2 regions of the Rhizobium sp. WW_1 genome follow, and region 2 is predicted to be linked to the other one. Evidence: riboswitches for the same ligand, from Rfam matches in the RefSeq annotation. Region 2 holds a riboswitch; the other holds the start of a gene.
What was found. A riboswitch is a leader RNA that binds a small molecule or an ion and turns the genes downstream of it on or off. The one in region 2 is predicted to bind S-adenosylmethionine.
Positions count from the first base shown of each region.

Region 1 (9,719 bases), on a different contig from region 2:
ACCATGCCGTTCATATCGGTGATGTGCCAGTAGCGCGTCACCAGCTTCACGGCGTCCTTCGAGTGGTTGGAAATGACGATGCGGTATCCCCAGACATAGCGATCGTCGTCCGGATCGGATTGCTCCTCCAGATAAAACGGCTCTACAACCACTTCGATGTCGCGTGTTAGGGCGCGATACATGCCTAATACCTTGCCACTGTCCTGAAACGTCGAGCGCTCCTTCAAGCCCATTGCCGTTTCAGCATTTTCAAGTCTGCGGCATATTATCCGCTTTCCACCACTCCCGCAAAGTGCAGGATCTCTAGCGGTATCCTATAACCGATCGGTTCCGTCAAGGAACGGTGTGATGAAATCTCGCTCGCATGGAGGGAGTTTTCCGAGATACAGCTATTACGGCCGGTGAAAAAGGTTAGTAATTGGTTCTCAAAGTATCTTGTTTTGCTCGTCATTTAGTCTTGTCTACCATAATGCCCGCCGAGGGATATTGCCGCGCGCAGATACGCTTGTGAGCATTACAGGTGCACTTCAGGAATTGATCGTCATAGCTGAATGCCGGCCATTAAACCTCCGGATCATATAACCGCCGTTCCCCTCTTATGTTCCCCGGCGGGGAGTTGCGTGAGATTCCCCCTCGGACGAATTTCGGTTATGGTCTGATTCTGGCATGGCCCGTGCCTCCCCCCTCCACTCGGGAAAGTATATTTCATGCGGGGCCGTCAATATCCAAACCGACTGTTTGAGCGCCTGGCATAAGGAGGGGTTGCGGTCATTGCTCGCAATAGGAGGTTTAGATGAGGCTTTCCGCCCCTGTTTATCACTTGAAGCGCAAGGCGAGGCTCCTGTCTCGTCAGCAGAGTATCCCCTTGCACGCCGCACTCGATCGCATCGCGGCCGGCGAGGGTTTTGAAGGTTGGAGCTTGCTTGCAAGCAAAACGAGCGCAGCCGTGCCCGTCGGCGAGCTGTATTCGCGTCTGAGCCCGGGCGATCTGGTGCTGGTCGGCGCGCGGCCCGGCCATGGCAAGACCTTGATGAGCCTGAGGCTTGCCGTCGAAGCCATGAAATCAGGCAATCGCAGCGTCTTCTTTTCTCTGGAAGACACGGAAAAGGTCGTTCTGGACCGTTTCCCGGTGATCGGCGCCGCCTATGCGGACTTTGCCGATCTGTTCGAATTCGACAATTCCGATGCCATTAGTGGCGACTACATCGTCGAGAGGCTGGCCCAGGCGTCGCGTGGCACGCTGGCGGTGGTCGATTTTCTGCAGCTGCTGGATCAGAAGCGGGAGAAGCCGGAACTCATGATCCAGGTTCAGACGCTAAAGGCGTTTGCGCGCGACAGAGGCGTGATCGTCGTCTTCATCTCGCAGATCGATCGCTCATATGATCCGGAGCGGAAACCCGTGCCTGATCTCTCGGATGTGCGTCTGCCGAACCCGCTGGATCTAAAGCTGTTCGACAAGATGGTCTTCCTGAACAACGGCCGGGTTGAGTTCAAGGCGGCTAGCTGACGGGTTGCCACATACTGTCATTGCCCGACAAGGGCAGGTCGAGCCGCCCGGAAAACGATCCGGGCGGCTCGATTGATATCAGGCGGAAACCTGCTCAAGCGCGCGGGCGAAATCCTCGACCAGATCTTCGCTGTCCTCGATGCCGGCCGAGAAGCGCACGGTGCCCGGCGAAATGCCGAGCTCGGCGCGGGCCTCGTCGGTGAGGTTCTTGTGCGTCGTGGTGGCCGGATGCGTGATCAGGCTCTTCGAGTCGCCGAGATTGTTGGAGATCTTCACGATGTCCAATGCGTTCTGCAGCTTGAAGGCCGCTTCCTTGCCGCCCTTCAGCTCGAAGGCAACAAGGGTCGAGCCGCCGCTCATCTGTTTGGCGATGATGTCGGCCTGCGGATGGTCCTTGCGGCCGGGATAGATCACGCGAGCGACCTTGCCAGTCTGCTCGGCGAGGAAATCGGCCACCTTCGCGGCGTTCGTCGTCTGCTGCGCGACGCGCAGCGGCAGGGTTTCGATACCCTTGAGCAGCGTCCAGGCTGTGAACGGCGACATGGCCGGGCCGGTATGGCGGAAATAGTCCTGCAGGTGCTCGTCGATCCACTGCTTGTCGGAGAGGATGACGCCGCCGAGCGAACGACCCTGGCCGTCAATATGCTTGGTGGCGGAATAGACGACGATATGGGCGCCGAGTTCCAGCGGCTTCTGGAAGAGCGGTGTCGCGAAAACGTTATCGACCACGACCTTGGCGCCGATCTGGTTGGCGAGCTTGGCGACGGCGGCAATGTCGACCACTTCCAGTGTCGGGTTGGTCGGGCTTTCGAGGAAGAACACCTTGGTGTTCGGGCGGATGGCCTTTTCCCAGTTTTCGACGAAGCGGCCGTCGACCAGCGTGCATTCGATGCCGTATTTCGGCGCCAGCGTCTCGACCACCCAACGGCAGGAGCCGAAGAGGGCGCGGGCAGCGACGATATGATCGCCGGCCTTCAACTGGCAGAGGATAGCGGCGGAGACGGCCGCCATGCCCGAAGCCGTGGCGCGAGCATCCTCAGCGCCTTCCAGCGCGCACATGCGCTTCTCGAACATGTCATTGGTCGGGCTGCCGTAGCGGGCGTAGATGAAACCATCCGTCTCGCCCTTGAAGCGGGCTTCCGCCGCTTCCGAGGTGTCGTAGACGAAGCCCTGGGTCAGATAGATTGCTTCGGAGGTCTCGCCGAACTGCGAACGGAGCGTTCCGTTGTGTACGAGCTGGGTTGCGGGGCGCCAAGTCTTGCTCATGCCATCACCACTTTCAAACAAAAAAACCGGTCGCAAAAGCAGACCGGTTCAACCCCGGTCTTTTTAGCCATTTGTTTAACGTGGCTGCAAGCCGACCGGCCAAATCACCACGGGATAAGTTGCAATACTGCCGTTGACGGCTTGCGTCAATTCCCTGAGTTTGGTTTTGTCTGCGACAAATTATGAGAGAAGCATGATGGCTCGCAATACTGGAATTTTGGCCGATCGCGCCATAGCAGCGCTCTTTGAAACCGGTCGGCTGACGAGCGAGAGGGAACTGGACGTCGATCAGATCCAGCCTGCAAGTCTCGACTTGCGGCTCGGCTCGCATGCCTTTCGCGTCCGCGCCAGCTTCATGCCCGGCCCCTCGCATCTCGTCGCCGACAAGCTCGACCGGCTGAAGCTGCACGTCGTCGATCTCTCGGAAGGTGCGGTGTTGGAAACCGGCTGCGTCTATATCGTGCCGCTGATGGAGCGTCTCGATCTGCCCGAGGACATGTCGGCTTCGGCCAATCCGAAGAGTTCAACCGGCCGTCTCGATATCTTCACCCGCGTCATCACCGACCGTGCGCAGGAGTTCGACAAGATTCCGGCCGGCTATTCCGGCCCGCTCTATCTCGAAATCAGCCCGCGCACCTTCCCGATCGTCGTTCGCCGTGGCTCGCGCCTGTCGCAAATCCGCTTCCGCGTCGGTCACGCCTTGCTCACCGAGCCGGAACTGCTGAGGCTGCACGAGACGGAAACGCTTGTTGCCAGCAAGAAGCCGAACATCACCGGCGGCGGCATCGCGCTGTCGATCGATCTTGCCGGCGACAAGGAAGGGCTGATCGGCTATCGCGGCAAGCACCACACCGCCGTCGTCGATGTCGACAAGAAGGCTCAGCACGACATCTTCGACTTCTGGGAGCCGCTCTACAGCCGAGGCCGCACCGAGCTGATCCTTGACCCGGATGAATTCTATATCCTCGTCTCGCGCGAGGCGGTGCATGTGCCGCCGCATTATGCCGCCGAGATGACGCCGTTCGATCCGCTGGTCGGCGAATTCCGCGTCCATTATGCCGGCTTCTTCGATCCCGGCTTCGGCCATGCGCCGGCCGGCGGCCGCGGCAGCCGCGCCGTGCTCGAGGTGCGCAGCCACGAAGTGCCCTTCATCCTCGAGGACGGCCAGATCGTCGGTCGCCTGATCTACGAACACATGCTGGAACAGCCGAGCAGCCTCTACGGCTCCGGCCTCGGTTCGAACTATCAGGCGCAGGGCCTGAAGCTGTCGAAGCACTTCCGCCTGTAATCGGACGCTGACCGGCCTTGACAGAGGCCGTCAACTGTTGGACATCTCAAGGGTGTCAGGCGGGTGTAGCTCAATGGTAGAGCAGCAGCTTCCCAAGCTGAATACGAGGGTTCGATTCCCTTCACCCGCTCCATCCCCTTTTGATAACCTCGCTGCTGACTTGTTTTGGTCTTTGATCATTGTCGCTACCTTTGGTAGTGATTTGGTGTCGCTGTGGCCATTGCGTGAATCTTGTGGTTTGGCTAGCCTGCTTCCCGAACTTTTGTTTGGAGACGCGCGTTGATCGATCACATAACCATCGAAGTCAGCAATCTTGAAAAGAGCAGGGCCTTCTACGAGTTGGCTTTCGAACCTTTGGGTTATCGGCTCTCCTTCGGAAAGGAAGGTCTGTTCTGGGCTTTCGATGTTGACGACGGCAGCCTGTTCGAGATCCAGCATACCGGCAGCTCGCTGCCTCTGACGCATCTGCACGTCGCCTTCCGTGTCCGCAAGAGGGCCGAGGTCGATGCCTTCTATCGCGCTGCGATAGAAGCGGGTGCTAAGGATAATGGCGTACCCGGCCCGCGGCAGGATTACGGCGCGGATTACTATGCCTGTTTCATCCTCGATCCCGACGGCTACAATATAGAGGCGATGGTCAATAGGCCCGACGCCTGAGTACCGGGTTCAGGTCAGGAAGGGTCTCTTCGCTTTCAAAGTTTCCGCCAGCGCTTCCCCGAAGGTCGCGATCGGACGGGCGAGGCGACCTGCCGGCGGGCGATGAACCAGCCAGTTGACCACCTTCGGGCTGAAATCCGGGGCTTCGATGATCTCGATGGAATTGCGCCAGCGGCTGTCGGCCAATGCCGCCGGCGTTAAGACACCGATACCGAGCCCGCGCGCCACGAGCGACATGCGCAGATCGGCGCTCATGGCCTCGACCCCGACATCGAAAGGCAGGCGTTCGGCCTCGAAGCGATGCTGAATGAAGGCGCGGAAGCCGCAGCCGCTCTGGTTCATGATCCAGGGGAAGCGCGAGAGATCCTCAAGCCTGGGTTCCTTGGGAACGCCGAGCGATGGTGCGGCGACCAGAATGACGCTATGAACGCCAAGCACGTCGCCGATCACGTTATCAGGCGGTTGTATGCCTTCCGCCAGGCAGACGGTTGCCGCATCAAGCTCGCTGCGGGCAACCTGTTCAACGAGCTGCGGCGACCAGCCGGTAACGATGCGCAACGTCAATTGCGGAAACTGGCTGCGCAACTCGTCGAGCGGCGACGATAGGGCCGCCTCGGAAAGGTAGGGCATGATCCCTAGCCGGAATTCGCCGCCGATCGTGCCGCCGGGCGAGACGCCGGCCTTGAGATCGTCGAGCGAGCGCAAAACTCGCCGCCCATGCTCATACGCCTCGCGTCCCGCAGCCGTCGGCCTCAGCGGTTTCGACTGCCGGTCAAGCAAGGCAATGCCGAGACTGTCCTCCAGGTTCTGTATGCGCCGGGTGATACCAGGCTGCGTCAGATTGATGCGCGCGGAGGCGGCGACGATCGAGCCCGTTTCCACCACGGCGACGAAAGCTTCCAGGTCATGAATGTTCATGCTTAACTCGCATAATCATTATTAGTTCATTTCAATTGCCGCATTATGCAGCAACGCGATAAACATGGCTATCTTTATTATCAGAAATTATTGGAGAGCCTATGTCGCAAGTCCCCGAATGTATGGCGAACGAGCCGGCGCAGGATGATGTCGCTGCGGTGGACGCCGCTCCCTCGACCTTGCTGTTCGCCGTCGCTACCGGCGTCATCATCATCAATCTCTTTGCGCCGCAGACGCTGGTCGGCATCATCGGCCCATCGCTTGGCTTTTCCGAAAGCGGCGCGGGCCTGGTGGCCATGGCCTCGCTGCTCGGCTATGCCGCGGGCCTGTTCTTCCTGGTTCCGCTGGCGGATCTCATGGAAAACCGGCAGCTTGTCCTGCGCATGCTCCTGTCGGCTTTGGTCATGGCTGTTGCCGCCGCCTTCGCGCCGACGGGCTGGAGCCTGCTGATCTTCCTGTTCCTGCTGGGAGCGGCCTGCTCGGCAATCCAGATCCTCGTGCCGATCGCAGCGGGCATGGCACCGCCCGAACACCGCGGCCGGGTGATCGGCAATGTCATGAGCGGCGTCATGGTCGGTATTCTTGCTTCGCGGCCGCTGGCGAGCCTGATCGCCGATTTCTGGGGCTGGAGGAGCTTCTATGCCGTGAGTGCCGCGACGCTTGCGCTTCTGGCGGCCGTGCTGGCCCTGCGTCTGCCGGAGCGGCGCCCTTTGGTCAGCGCAAGCTACGGCGCCTTGATCGGCTCGCTTTTCGAGCTACTGCGGGAGGAGCCGGTGCTTCGGCTGCGTGCCTTCACCGCCGCTTTGATGATGGCGAGCTTCAGCCTGTTCTGGACATCCGTCGCCCTGCGTCTGGCGCAACCGCCCTTTACGCTCGGCCAGTCCGGCATCGCGCTGTTTGCCCTCGTAGGCGCCGGCGGTGCCGCCGCGACCTCTGTCTTCGGCCGCATGGGCGACAGGGGCTGGACGCGGACGGCGACATTGGCCTCGCATCTGATCGTGCTCGCCGCCATGGCGCTGGCGGGCTGGGTCGGTGCGATACGGTCGGGCGACTCCATCGGGCTGCTGGTTCTTCTCGGCGCGAGTGCCGTCTTGCTCGATGTCGGCGTTACCGGAGATCAGACGCTGGGACGCCGCGCCGTCAACCTTTTGAAGCCGGAGGCGCGGGGGCGTATCAACGGTCTCTTCGTCGGAATCTTCTTCCTCGGCGGTGCGCTCGGATCGGCGCTCGCCGGCACGGCCTGGGATTTCGGCGGTTGGGTCGGCGTCTGCGCGGCCGCCGCAGGCTTCGGCTTGATTGCATTGATCACGGGTCTTGCAGCGCGGAGGTGAACCATGCGAGGAAAGGGGCCGTATGGGTGGGCCCCTTTTTCAAATCGCGACGCTTCCACTCATTCGCTTGAGTGGCAGTCAGGCGTAACGTGATTGGACGCCCCTTGATAGGAGCGTCCGGATTGCGCGGTATTGCATCATTGTACAGGCTGAGAGCGGTCTTCGCACGGGGCATGCTGACCATAGCTCGCGGAACGAAAATTCCCCTGGGAACAAAGATCATCTGGAGACGCGGCAACATCCGCATCGGCGAAAAGGTACATTTTCGCAAGGGCGTCGTCCTCGACGCGCAGGAGGGCGCCATTTCCATCGGCGCCTGCGTATCGTTCAACGAATACAGTATTCTGCTGGGTCGCGGCGGCATCTCTATCGGCAACGATGTGCGCATCGCCGCACATGCGATGGTCGTCTCCTTCGATCACAATTTCGATGATCCTACCGTTCCGATCCGCCTTCAGGGCGTGACCAAGAAGCCTGTCGTCATCGAAGACGACGTCTGGATCGGTGCGGGCGCCAAGATCCTTGGCGGCGCCCATATCTCGAAGGGGTGCGTCATCGGCGCGAATGCCGTCGTCAAGGGCAGGACCGAACCCTACGGCATCTATGTCGGCGCTCCGGCAAGGTTGCTGAAGCGGCGTGGAGAACTGGGCGGCAGCGGATCGGGAAATGTCGAGCTGTTCGCCCTATCGAAAAAATAGGTCGGCGGCCCACTCAATCCCGCCGGCGGGGATATTGACCGTTGAGATCCACCGCGAGCGGCTTTCGTGCCCGCGGTGCGTCGGCGTCAGAATTCGGTCCAGTCCGTATCCTTGCTCGTCGGGGTCGTCGCCTGCGTGGCGCCGAAGGCGCTCATCAGCTTCTGACCGAGCGCGCGTGCTGGGGACGCGGTCGGGCGCACTTTGGCATCATCGACGGCTCTGATGCGCGGAGCTGCCGCCGGCTGAGATGCGGGGCGGGGAGCGGGCCTTGCCGCAATGCTTGCCGCTGGCGACACGGAAATGCGCATGGCTTCACCGCCGGTTCGGAACTGGGCAAGTAGATTTGACAGGGACGCCGCTTCCGCCGCAAGGCTGTGGCTTGCCGCCGTGCTTTCCTCGACCATGGCGGCGTTCTGCTGCGTGCCGTGATCCATGGTGTTGACGGCCGTGTTGATCTCCTGCAGGCCGGCCGACTGTTCGCGGGAGGCCTCGGCGATCGCATGCACGTGCCGGTTGATTTCCTGCACGCCCGAGACGATGGCATCGAGCGCCTTGCCGGTTTCGCTGACGAGGCCGACGCCGGTGCGTACATGCGTCTCGGAGGTGGCGATCAGGGTCTTGATTTCCCTGGCGGCATTGGCCGAGCGCTGGGCAAGCTCACGCACTTCCTGCGCCACGACGGCAAAGCCCTTGCCGGCCTCGCCGGCGCGCGCGGCCTCGACGCCGGCATTCAGCGCCAGAAGATTGGTCTGGAAGGCGATGTCGTCGATGACGCCGATGATGTTGCCGATCTCGTCCGATGATTTCTCGATCTGCTGCATAGCCTTGATGGCATCGCGGACAATCTCGCCCGAGCGCTCCGCGTCGTTTCGGGTATCGGCCGCGAGTTGGCTCGCCTCCTGCGTACGCCTGGCGGCATCCTTGACGGTGGTGGTGATCTCCTCGAGGGCGGCGGCGGTTTCCTCGACGGAAGCGGCCTGCTGTTCGGTACGCTTGGAAAGCTCGTCTGCCGCGCTGCGGATTTCCTCGGCTCCCGCGCCGATGGCGCGAGCATTGGCGCCGACCGCCTGCATCGTTCCGTTGAGCTTGCCGAGCGAATTGTTGAAGTCCAGCCGCAACTGGTCGAGATGTGCGACGAACTGGGTGTCGATGCGCGTGACGAGATCGCCTTCCGCTAGACGCTTTAGGCCGTCGCCGACTGATTGCATCGCCTGCTGAAGCTGTGCCGCCTCGGCGGCCTGCCTTGTCTCGCGCTGTGCCCGCTCGCTGTCGCTGAGCGTGCGATCCGCCTCGGCCTGCGCTTCGAGGCGGGACCGTTCGACGGCGTTGTCACGGAATACGGCGACGACGGCTGCCATCTGCCCGATCTCGTCTCTGCGTTCATGACCCTCGACCGCGCTTTCGGTGTCGCCATGAGCAAGCGTCGTCATGCGCTGGTGCAGCCGCATTAGCGGCGCGGCGATGCCCGTCTGCGCGACATAGATGCCGAGGATGATGGCGAGCGCGATCAGCCCAGCGAGAGCGAAGAGCATGTAGGTCACGGAACGGTTGAGGCGGACCGACAACTCGTCCGCGCCGGCATTCATTCGGCTTGTCAGCGCATCATCGTTGGCCTGTATGCTGGCGATCAGCTTGGGCAGCTTCTGGTTGACCAGGATCAGGGTCGTTTCGGCGCCCTTCAGGTCGCCATTCTTGCGCTGGCCGATGCTCTTCTCGGTGAGCCCCTGTAATTCGTCGAGACTGGTAAGAATCTCGTCGATCGATTGCTTTGCCGCAGGAACGAGGTCTTCTGCATGGGTCAGCCTCTGTCTGGCTTCACCGAAATAGCTGTTGCCGGCGGCAACCGCCTTGAAGGCGTCGCTGTCGGGATCGAAATTCAGCATCAGGCTTGCCTGCAGCACGGAGGCGAGCGAGGCTGCGCTCGCACGCGCGGCTTCCGTCGCCGCAACCGCTTCCTGGTCGAGAAAAGCGCTGTAGGCCCGATCCGCCTTGTGGAATTCATCGGCGACCAGCAGCAGGCCGACGAAGGAGACGATGCCGAGAAGCAGGATCAC
Region 1 is NZ_RAIN01000001.1:1,017,350-1,027,068, reverse strand. It holds gene apaG (Co2+/Mg2+ efflux protein ApaG) at 1-182, opposite strand, end outside; gene BJ928_RS04845 (DNA helicase) at 794-1,507, shown strand; gene BJ928_RS04840 (O-succinylhomoserine sulfhydrylase) at 1,586-2,773, opposite strand; SAM riboswitch at 2,816-2,894, opposite strand; gene BJ928_RS04835 (2'-deoxycytidine 5'-triphosphate deaminase) at 2,967-4,061, shown strand; tRNA gene BJ928_RS04830 (tRNA-Gly) at 4,121-4,194, shown strand; gene BJ928_RS04825 (VOC family protein) at 4,341-4,718, shown strand; gene BJ928_RS04820 (LysR family transcriptional regulator) at 4,728-5,636, opposite strand; gene BJ928_RS04815 (MFS transporter) at 5,738-6,967, shown strand; gene BJ928_RS04810 (acyltransferase) at 7,141-7,665, shown strand; gene BJ928_RS04805 (methyl-accepting chemotaxis protein) at 7,752-9,719, opposite strand, start outside.
Region 1: another riboswitch for S-adenosylmethionine. It lies ahead of BJ928_RS04840 (O-succinylhomoserine sulfhydrylase); the one in region 2 lies ahead of metA (homoserine O-succinyltransferase).

Region 2 (9,719 bases):
TCGTTGAGAAATTTAATCGGTTTCCTGCTGAAAAGCGCTTTGATCGGTTGCTTTGATCCATCCGCTTTTCCGATAGCCATGATTATCATCAGCCTATTGCCATCAACGGCAAGAAAGATATCGAACGGCTTTGAGACGTACACGCCGGTTTGAGCGCTCCATCGCCCTGCGCCTACCGCGTAGTTCACATTTCCATTTCGACTGGTCTCCGCCGTTGCGCTCCAGCCGTTGTTCGCGCTGATCGTCATAAATCTGCCATGCCTTACTATTCCCACGCGGCATTTTCCGCATGGGCCGATGTCGGAATGGGTCTGGTCCCACTGGCCGGAAAAATCTCCTTCCTCTGATCTCGCCGGCTGCGAGACCAACAACATGGTTGAGATGAAGAAAAGCAATCGAACAACATAGCGCACGCACATCTCCACCAGTTTCCCCAGCGATCGGAGCCAGTTTTCCTGCGTCTATTTTTCTACAAACGGTTGTGGTGATTTGGTGGCGTTTCGGTTCGCAAATATGGCCGCGGCCGCTCCAAAAGAACTGAATTCAGCGCGACAATTCTCTTGTCGCCTTTTCCAGCCCGCCGAGGGTCAGCGGATACATGCGGTCGGTCATCAGCCGGCGGATGATGGAGATCGAGGTCGTATAGCCCCAGTAGTTTTCCGGCACGGGATTGATCCAGATGCATTTGCGGAAATGGCCGGTCATGCGGCCGAGCCAGGTCTCGCCGGCTTCCTTGTTCCAATGCTCCACCGAACCGCCGGCCTGGGTGATCTCGTAGGGGCTCATGGAGGCGTCGCCGACGAAGACGACGCGGTAGTCGGGGCCGAAGGTGCGGATGAGATCCGTCGTGGCGGTGATGTCGACGCGCCGGCGGCGATTGTCCTTCCACACGCCTTCGTAGAGGCAGTTGTGGAAGTAGAAATATTCCATGTGCCGAAATTCTGACCGGGCGGCGGAGAAGAGTTCCTCCACGACACGGATGTGATCGTCCATCGAGCCGCCGACGTCGAAGAACATCAGGAGCTTGACGGCGTTGCGGCGCTCCGGCCGCGTCTGGACGTCGAGATAGCCATGCTCGGCGGTGGAGCGGATGGTGCCGGAGAGATCCAGCTCCTCGGCCGCGCCTTCGCGCACCCAGCGGCGCAGGCGTTTCAGCGCCACCTTGATATTGCGGGTGCCAAGCTCGACGCCGTCGTCGAGATTCTGGAAGTCGCGGCGATCCCAGACCTTGACCGCACGGCGGTGGCGCGAGGTTTCCTGGCCGATGCGCACGCCTTCCGGATTGTAGCCATAGGCGCCGAAGGGCGAGGTTCCGGCGGTGCCGATCCATTTCGAGCCGCCCTGATGCCGGCCCTTCTGCTCGGCCAGCCGCTCGCGCAGCGTTTCCATGAGCTTGTCGAAGCCGCCGAGCGCCTCGATCTCCCGTCTTTCCTCTTCGGTGAGATGCCGCTCGGCGAGCTTGCGCAGCCATTCTTCCGGGATGGCGGTCGCTTCGACCGCTTCCCCTTCGGCGCCTCCGCCGATCGCTTCGACGCCGCGGAAATAATCCGCAAAAATCTGATCGAAGCGGTCGATGAAGCGCTCGTCCTTGATGAGCGTCGTGCGCGCCAGATAATAGAAGGCCTCGACGTCATAGTCGGCAATCCCCTCTTCCATTCCCTCAAGCAGCGACAGGAATTCCCGGAGCGTTACCGGAACTTTCGCTTCCTTCAGTTTGAGGAAGAAGGGAATGAACAAGCCTCAGGTCCTTTCCTGGCCGATCTCCTCCAGATCATACGGCGTGGTCTGGTAGATCTCGTTGATCCAGTTGCCGAAGAACAGATGCGCGTGACTGCGCCACCGGTTCTGCGGGGCGATTTCCGGGTCGTTATGCGGGAAGTAGTTGTGCGGCATCTTGATCGGCACGCCCGCATTCACATCCCGGAAATATTCGTCCGCCAGCGAGGTGGAATCATACTCCACGTGATTGAACATGTAGAGCCGGTTGCAGGCCCGTTCGTGCACGAGGCAGACGCCCATCTCGCTCGAATCCATCAGGATCTGCAGGCCGGGCACCTTTTCGATGTCGGCGCGCCTCACTTCCGTCCAGCGCGAGACCGGAATGGCGAAATCGTCGGAGAAGCCGTTGAGATAGACCGAGGAGGGCTTCAGGTTCTGGTGGCGGTAGACGCCGAAGGCCTTTTCCGTCAGCGTATATTTCGGCACGTTGTGGAAATGGTAGATTGCCGCCATCGCGCCCCAGCAGACGTTCAGCGTCGAATGGACGTTGGTGGCCGTCCATTCGAAGATCTCCTGCATTTCCTTCCAGTAGGTGACGTCCTCGTATTCCAGCAGCTCGATCGGCGCGCCCGTGATGATGAAGCCGTCGAATTTGCGGTGCTTCACCTCTTCCCAGGTCTCGTAGAAGGAAAGGAGATGTTCTTCCGAGGTGTTCTTGGCCTTGTGGGCGCCGATGCGCACCAGCGAAAACTCCACCTGCAGCGGCGATGCGCCGACCAGGCGCGCCATCTGGACCTCGGTCTTGATCTTGTTCGGCATGAGGTTGAGAAGCCCGATCTGAAGGGGGCGGATATCCTGACGGAACGCCACCGTTTCGGTCATCACCCGCACACCCTCGCTCTGGAGGGTTTCAAACGCGGGGAGCGTATCGGGAATCTTGATGGGCATTGCTTCACTCGCCAAATACAAAAAAACCGGCCGCGATGAATCGCTACCGGTCCGCACGCGGCCCTTTAGCGACTTATTTAACGTGGCTGCAAGCCGGCCGGCCAAATCACCACGAGGGAAATTTCATAAACCTGTCATTCCGGCGGGTCAATGGGCTAATGTTCAGCTGTTGCGGCCGCGTTCCGAGGTCGGCCGCAGCTTACAGACGGTCGAGTAGGGCTTCCATGTCGTAGCCCAGATGTTTCCGTGCCTCGGCAATCGGTATCCAGGAAAAATGGAAGCAGATGGGCTCGCCGCCGCCAAAAGGCGTTGTCTCGACATGATGCCATTCGGCCGGCGCGGCTTCAGGCACTTCGCAGCGAAAATAGTGCCGTCTGTGATGATGGCAGCGCCCGTTCTTTTCAAACCGGTAGTCACTGACGCCCAGCGGCCGCAGCGCTGTTGCGATCAGTCCCGTTTCCTCCTCGAATTCGCGCGCTGCTGCCAGAGCCAGATCTTCGCCGACCTCGACCGTGCCGCCCGGAACCTGCAGCTCGATGGCCGGAAAATCCGGCTCGTCGAAGACGAGCAGATGCCCGTCGCGAACGGCATAGATCAGGACCTTGACCGCATCCGGCTGCATTACTTCCCCTGCCCGCGCGCCATGAAGGCCAGGCGTTCGAAGAGATGGACGTCCTGCTCGTTCTTCAGCAGCGCGCCATGCAGCTTCGGCAGCGCGTTCTTCGCATCGGCGCGCAGCGTTTCGGGATCGACGTCGTCGGCGACCAGCAGGCGAATCCAGTCGAGGGCTTCGGAGGTCGAGGGTTTCTTCTTGAGGCCGGGCACCTCGCGGATCTCGAAGAATTGCGTCAGCGCCGCGCGGACGAGCGCCTGCTTGATGCCGGGATAATGCACCTCGACGATGCGTGTCAGCGTCTCCATGTCGGGAAAGCGGATATAGTGGAAGAAGCAGCGGCGCAGAAAGGCGTCCGGCAACTCCTTCTCGTTGTTGGACGTGATGATCACGATCGGGCGGATGGCCGCCTTGATGGTCTCTGCGGTTTCGTAGACATGGAATTCCATGCGATCGAGCTCCTGCAGGAGATCATTCGGGAATTCGATATCGGCCTTGTCGATCTCGTCGATCAGCAGCACGCATTTTTGCGGCGCGGTGAAGGCCTGCCAGAGTTTGCCCTGGCGGATATAGTTGCTGACGTCATGAACTCTAACGTCGCCGAGCTGGCTGTCGCGCAGCCGCGAGACGGCGTCGTATTCGTAGAGGCCCTGCTGGGCTTTCGTCGTCGATTTGACGTTCCATTCGATGAGGTCGAGTCCAAGGGCGGCTGCGACCTGGCGGGCCAATTCGGTCTTGCCGGTGCCGGGCTCGCCCTTTACAAGAAGCGGTCGCTCTAGCCGGATGGCGGCGTTGACGGCCACCATGAGATCCTTGTCGGCGATGTAGTCGGCAGTTCCTTGGAATTGCATCGGAAGGCTTTCTCAATCTTTCGGGTGCAAGCTATTCCCTCACCCAATTCGGTTCAAGGCGCGAAACGGTGTATATAGGAACGTGATCGCACCTATCTGCTGCAAGGATGGACATGAGGGCGGGTCATGATTAACTGACGGGACGCGTCGCAGGGAAGTGCTGATGGCAGTTGAAAAGCAAGCCAAGCCGAATATCCAGGGAAACGAGCAGGTCGGGTACGATTTGAGCCTTTTCTTTCGGCTGAGGATGATGTTCTCCGCCTTCTGGAATTCGCCGGTCCGCCTCAAGATCATTTCCCTGACAGTTGCGCTTTTCGTGATCATTCTGGGCACGGCCTACGTCCAGGTGTTGCTCAACAACTGGAATGCGCCCTTCTACGATTCCCTGGCGCGTCGCGATATCTCCGCCTTCTTCCATCAGCTCGGCGTCTTCGGCATCATCGCGGGATCGCTGCTCGTCCTCAATGTCATTCAAGCCTGGCTCAACCAGATGACGGCGCTCTACATGCGCGAGGGGTTGGCGCGGGATCTGGTCAATCAGTGGCTGCAGGCCAAGCGCGCGCTTCGTCTCGCCTCTTCCGGTTTGATCGGCGTCAATCCCGACCAGCGCCTGCATGAAGACGCCCGCAATCTCGCGGAAAGCACCACGGGACTTGCCATCGGTCTGGTTCAGGCGACGATCCTGCTTTTGAGTTTCATCGGCGTGCTCTGGGAACTTTCCAACGGCATGGTCTTTCACCTCAAGGGCATGAGCTTTTCCATTCCCGGCTATATGGTCTGGGCGGCGATCCTCTATGCCGGATCGGCATCGTTCCTCAGCCAGTTCGTCGGGCGCCGCCTGGTGCGGCTGAATGCGGATCGCTATTCGAAGGAAGCTGAACTGCGCTTCGCGCTCATGCATGCCAATGAGCACATGCCGGCGATCACGATCGCCGGCGGCGAGGAGAACGAGCGCAGGCGGATCAATATCGACATATCGGCCGTGCTTGCCGTCATCCGCCAGCTTGCCATCGCCAACACCAATCTCACCTGGGTTTCGGCCGGTTACGGCTGGCTGGTGCTGATCATCCCGATCCTCGTGGCGGCGCCAGCCTATTTCTCCGGCGGGTTGACCTTCGGTCAGCTGATGGTCGCTGTCGGCGCCTTCAATCAGGTCAATTCGGCGCTGCGCTGGTATGTCGCCAATTTCGGCCCGATCGCCGAATGGCGAGCGACGCTGATGCGCGTCACCGATTTCCGCAAGGCCCTGACGGAAATGGACGACAAGACGCCGATGCCGTACACCCTCGTCTTCGACAAGGCGGCTCCCGGCACGATGGTCTGGACCGATCTGGAGATCTCGACGAAGACCAACGACGAGGCGACGGAAAACGGTTTCAGGATCGCGGAAGGCACGGTCACGATCAATGCCGGCGAGCATGTCATGATCAATGGCGATCATGGCGTGAACCGCAGGCTGCTGTTCGAGGTGCTGGCGCATCAATGGTATAGCGGCTCCGGTACGGTCAGCCTGCCGCCGATGGAAGACATGATGTTCGTGCCGCACACGCCCTATGTGCCGACCGGCACGCTCCGGGAGGCGATCTGCTTTCCCGAGGACCGGGACGCCTACGACGATGCCGCCGTCGATGCCGTTATGGATAAGGTCGGGCTCGGCCGCCTGAAGAATCGCCTCGACACGCAGGCCCGTTGGGATCGCTTGCTCGATACCGAAGAGCAGAAGGCCGTCGGCTTTGCGCACCTGCTGCTGGCGAAGCCAAAGTGGGTCGTCTTCGACGATGCCCTCGAAGGGCTGGAGGCCGAAGTGCAGGCGAAAGCTTTTGCCCTATTGGCGGAACTTGACGATGCGACCCTGATCTATATCGGCCGCTCCGATGCTTTCATGCACGCCATGTCACCGCGCGTCCTGCATCTGCAGGCTTTGGCTCCGCATGAACACAGCACCGATATGCAAGCGCCTTCCGAAGCTGCCGCTGTGGCGGAGACGGACGAGAAAAAGGCCAGCGCGCCGTAACGCGGCGGCGCAGTATCGCAAAGCGTCCCGGATGGTGCTCGGCTATCAGCTGGCCCAAAATGCAAAACGCCCCGTCACGAGGACGAGGCGTTTCTTATGCAAGCAGGAGGCCGAGGCTCAGTCCTTGGCGCGCTCAACGTAGGAATTGTCTTCCGTTGCGATGACGACGCGGGTGCCGGCTGTGATGTGCGGCGGCACCAGGGTGCGGATGCCGTTCGACAGTATGGCGGGCTTGTAGGACGAAGATGCCGTCTGACCCTTGACGACCGGTTCGGTCTCGGTGATTTCGAGCGTCACGTGGCGCGGCAGCTCGAGCGCCAGTGGGATGCCTTCGTGGATCGACAGGATGCAGGTCATGCCTTCCTGGAGGTAGGCCTTCTGGTCGCCCATGGTTTCGACGTCGACGACAACCTGGTCGTAGGTGGCCGGGTTCATGAAGTGGAAGCCTTCGCCGTCTTCATAGAGGTACTGGAAGTTCACGTCTTCAACGAAGGCGCGCTCGACCTGCTCGGTGGTGCGCCAACGCTCGGACACCTTCACGCCGTCGACGATGCGGCGCATGTCGACCTGGGTGACCGGGGTGCCCTTGCCCGGATGAAAGTTCTGTGCGGTGAGAACGACATAGAGCTTGCCGTCGACGTCGAGAACGTTGCCCTTGCGGACGGAAGAGGCGATGACCTTGACCATAAGACTTCCTTGTAACGCTGCGTTTTGCGTCGTAGAGGGACTGTCAGAATGCTCTCCGAGACGCAGCTTTTGTTTGCTTGGGGGCGCAACTACCCTAAATCAACGGAAATTGCCACCCCCCAACGCAGCCGGTGCGCGGAAGAAAGCCAGGAATGAAGCCAAAGACGAGCAAAGCGTCCCCCTGGTGGTCCCGCAATGTCCATGCGGACCGGCGGCCATTCCTCATCGGCCGCAATGCCATCCAGGCGGCACTGCGGATTTTCTTCGCGCGCAACGACTTCATCGAGGTCGATACCGCAACGCTGCAGGTGTCGCCAGGTAATGAGGCGCATCTGCATGCCTTCGAGACCGAAGCGCTGACCATCGATGGCAAGGCATCGCCTCTCTATTTGCATACGTCGCCGGAATTTGCCTGCAAGAAACTGCTTTCGGCCGGCGAGGAGCGCATCGCCTGCTTCGCCCATGTCTATCGCAACCGCGAGCGCGGCCCGCTGCACCATCCGGAATTCACCATGCTGGAGTGGTATCGGGCCGGCGAGAGCTATGAGGCCCTGATGGCCGATTGCTCCGCGCTTCTGGCGCTGGCGGCCGAGACTGTTGGCGCGAAGAAGCTCACCTATCGTGGCGCCGAGACCGATCCGTTCCTGCAGCCCGAACGCATCAGTGTGGCCGCCGCCTTCGAGCGCTATGCCGGCATCGACCTCTTTGCCTCCATCGGCTTGGACGGTTCGACGGATCGTGAGCGTCTGGCGGCGGATATGCGCAAGGCGGGCATCCGCGTTGCCGATGACGATCTCTGGCAGGATCTCTTCAGCCGGGTGCTGGTCGAGAAGATCGAACCCAATCTCGGTTTCGGCCGCGCCACGATCCTTGACGAATATCCCGTTTCCGAGGCCGCACTTGCCCGGCCATCCGCCACCGATCATCGCGTCGCCGAACGTTTCGAGCTTTATGCCTGCGGCGTCGAGCTTGCCAATGCCTTCGGCGAGCTCACCAATGCCGGAGAACAGCGCCGCCGTTTCGAGATCGAGATGGCCGAAAAGCAGCGCGTCTACGGCGAGACCTATCCGCTGGACGAGGAGTTTCTGGAAGCGCTTGCCGTCATGCCCGAGGCGAGCGGCATCGCACTCGGCTTTGACCGGCTCGTGATGCTGGCAACCGGTGCTTCGCGGATCGAGCAGGTGCTATGGGCCCCCGTTGCGGAGTACGGCATATGAACGTGATGCGCCCCATCCGGACGGTCGGCGAGCTTGAGCGTGCCGGACTGATCGATGCCGATCAGGCAGTTGCGCTCGAAGCGGTGGCGGAGCGCTATGCCGTTGCCCTGACGCCGACCGTGACGCGCCTGATCGATCCGACCGACCCGGCCGATCCTATTGCCCGGCAGTTCGTGCCCGATGCGGCTGAACTTATCGTCACGCCCGATGAGCGTGCCGATCCGATCGGAGATCATGCGCATAGCCCCGTCGAAGGCATCGTGCATCGTTATCCGGATCGCGTGCTCTTGAAGGCCGTGCATGTCTGCCCGGTCTATTGCCGTTTCTGCTTCCGCCGCGAGATGGTCGGGCCGCAGGGGCTGGGCACGCTGGACGGCGATGCGCTCGACGGCGCCTTTGCCTATATCCGCGAGCGCAAGGAGATCTGGGAGGTCATCCTCACCGGCGGCGATCCGCTCGTGCTTTCTCCGCGGCGGCTGGAAGAGATCTTGAGGCAACTTGCCGATATCGACCATGTGAAGATCGTTCGTTTCCACACGCGCATCCCGGTCGTCGATCCCTTGCGGGTGGATGCCGCGTTGATCGCGGCGCTGAAGGCGAGCGGCAAGACCGTTTATGTGGCGCTGCATGCCAACCATCCGCGTGAACTGACGGAGGAGGCACGCGCCGCCTGCGCAAGACTGGTGGATGCGGGGATCGTGCTTGTCAGCCAGTCGGTTTTGCTGAAGGGCGTCAATGACGATCCGGACGTGCTGGCGGCGCTGATGAAGGCTTTCGTCGAAACGCGGGTGAAGCCTTATTATCTGCATCATCCCGATCTTGCGCCCGGCACCAGCCATTTCCGCCTGACGATCGCCGAGGGACAGGCGATTGTCGCCGCTCTGCGCGGGCGTATTTCCGGCCTCTGCCAGCCGACTTATATCCTCGATATCCCCGGCGGCTATGGCAAGGCCGATATCGGTCAGAGTTCGGTTCGCGAGTTGGGCGAAGGCTGCTATTCGATTTCAGACTATCGTGGTGGCGCGCATGTCTATCCGCCCGAAGGCTAGAGCGTGGCATCGCAAGTCTATACTTCGACTGACGCTCTGATTGTGATGATATTTTTCAAATAAAACGTTGTGGCGAATTCGGGTGCGTTAACCTTCTCTGGTATCGGTCCTTTTCAAAAGTCATCACATCTTAATATTAGACTTATTTAATATTTATGCGTGAGCCGCGATTTAGATGGCTTACGTTTGGTAAATTTCAATCGTAAAAGTCTCGAATATAGCAATTTCCTACAAACTATAAGTTGTTTGTATTTACCACGTCGCTTAGTGGAATGTTCTATTTTGCCTGTTACTTCTTGGCGAAAGATAAGACTGTGTAACTGCGGTTATGCTTGTCATTGCCAGAAGGGACTAGACTATGAACAAGACGATTCGCGATTTGCTGGCCAAGTTCGGCGCTCTTCCCGTTGCTACCGATCAGATCGAAGACGATGCTGATCTCTACGCAACCGGACTGTCTTCTTTCGCTTCCGTACAGTTGATGCTTGGCATCGAGGAAGCCTTCGACATCGAATTCCCGGACAATCTTCTGAACCGCAAGTCCTTCGCCAGCATCGCTGCGATTGAAAGAACTGTCGGCATGATCCTCGACAGCAGAAAGGTCGCATAATGACTGCGGCG
Region 2 is NZ_RAIN01000013.1:84,175-93,893, forward strand. It holds gene BJ928_RS28695 (hypothetical protein) at 1-413, opposite strand, end outside; gene BJ928_RS28700 (VWA domain-containing protein) at 544-1,737, opposite strand; gene metA (homoserine O-succinyltransferase) at 1,741-2,667, opposite strand; SAM riboswitch at 2,713-2,790, opposite strand; gene BJ928_RS28710 (NUDIX domain-containing protein) at 2,867-3,289, opposite strand; gene BJ928_RS28715 (MoxR family ATPase) at 3,289-4,131, opposite strand; gene BJ928_RS28720 (ABC transporter ATP-binding protein/permease) at 4,295-6,145, shown strand; gene efp (elongation factor P) at 6,263-6,832, opposite strand; gene epmA (EF-P lysine aminoacylase EpmA) at 6,985-8,049, shown strand; gene BJ928_RS28735 (lysine-2,3-aminomutase-like protein) at 8,046-9,098, shown strand; gene BJ928_RS28740 (acyl carrier protein) at 9,457-9,708, shown strand; gene BJ928_RS28745 (acyl-CoA dehydrogenase family protein) at 9,708-9,719, shown strand, end outside.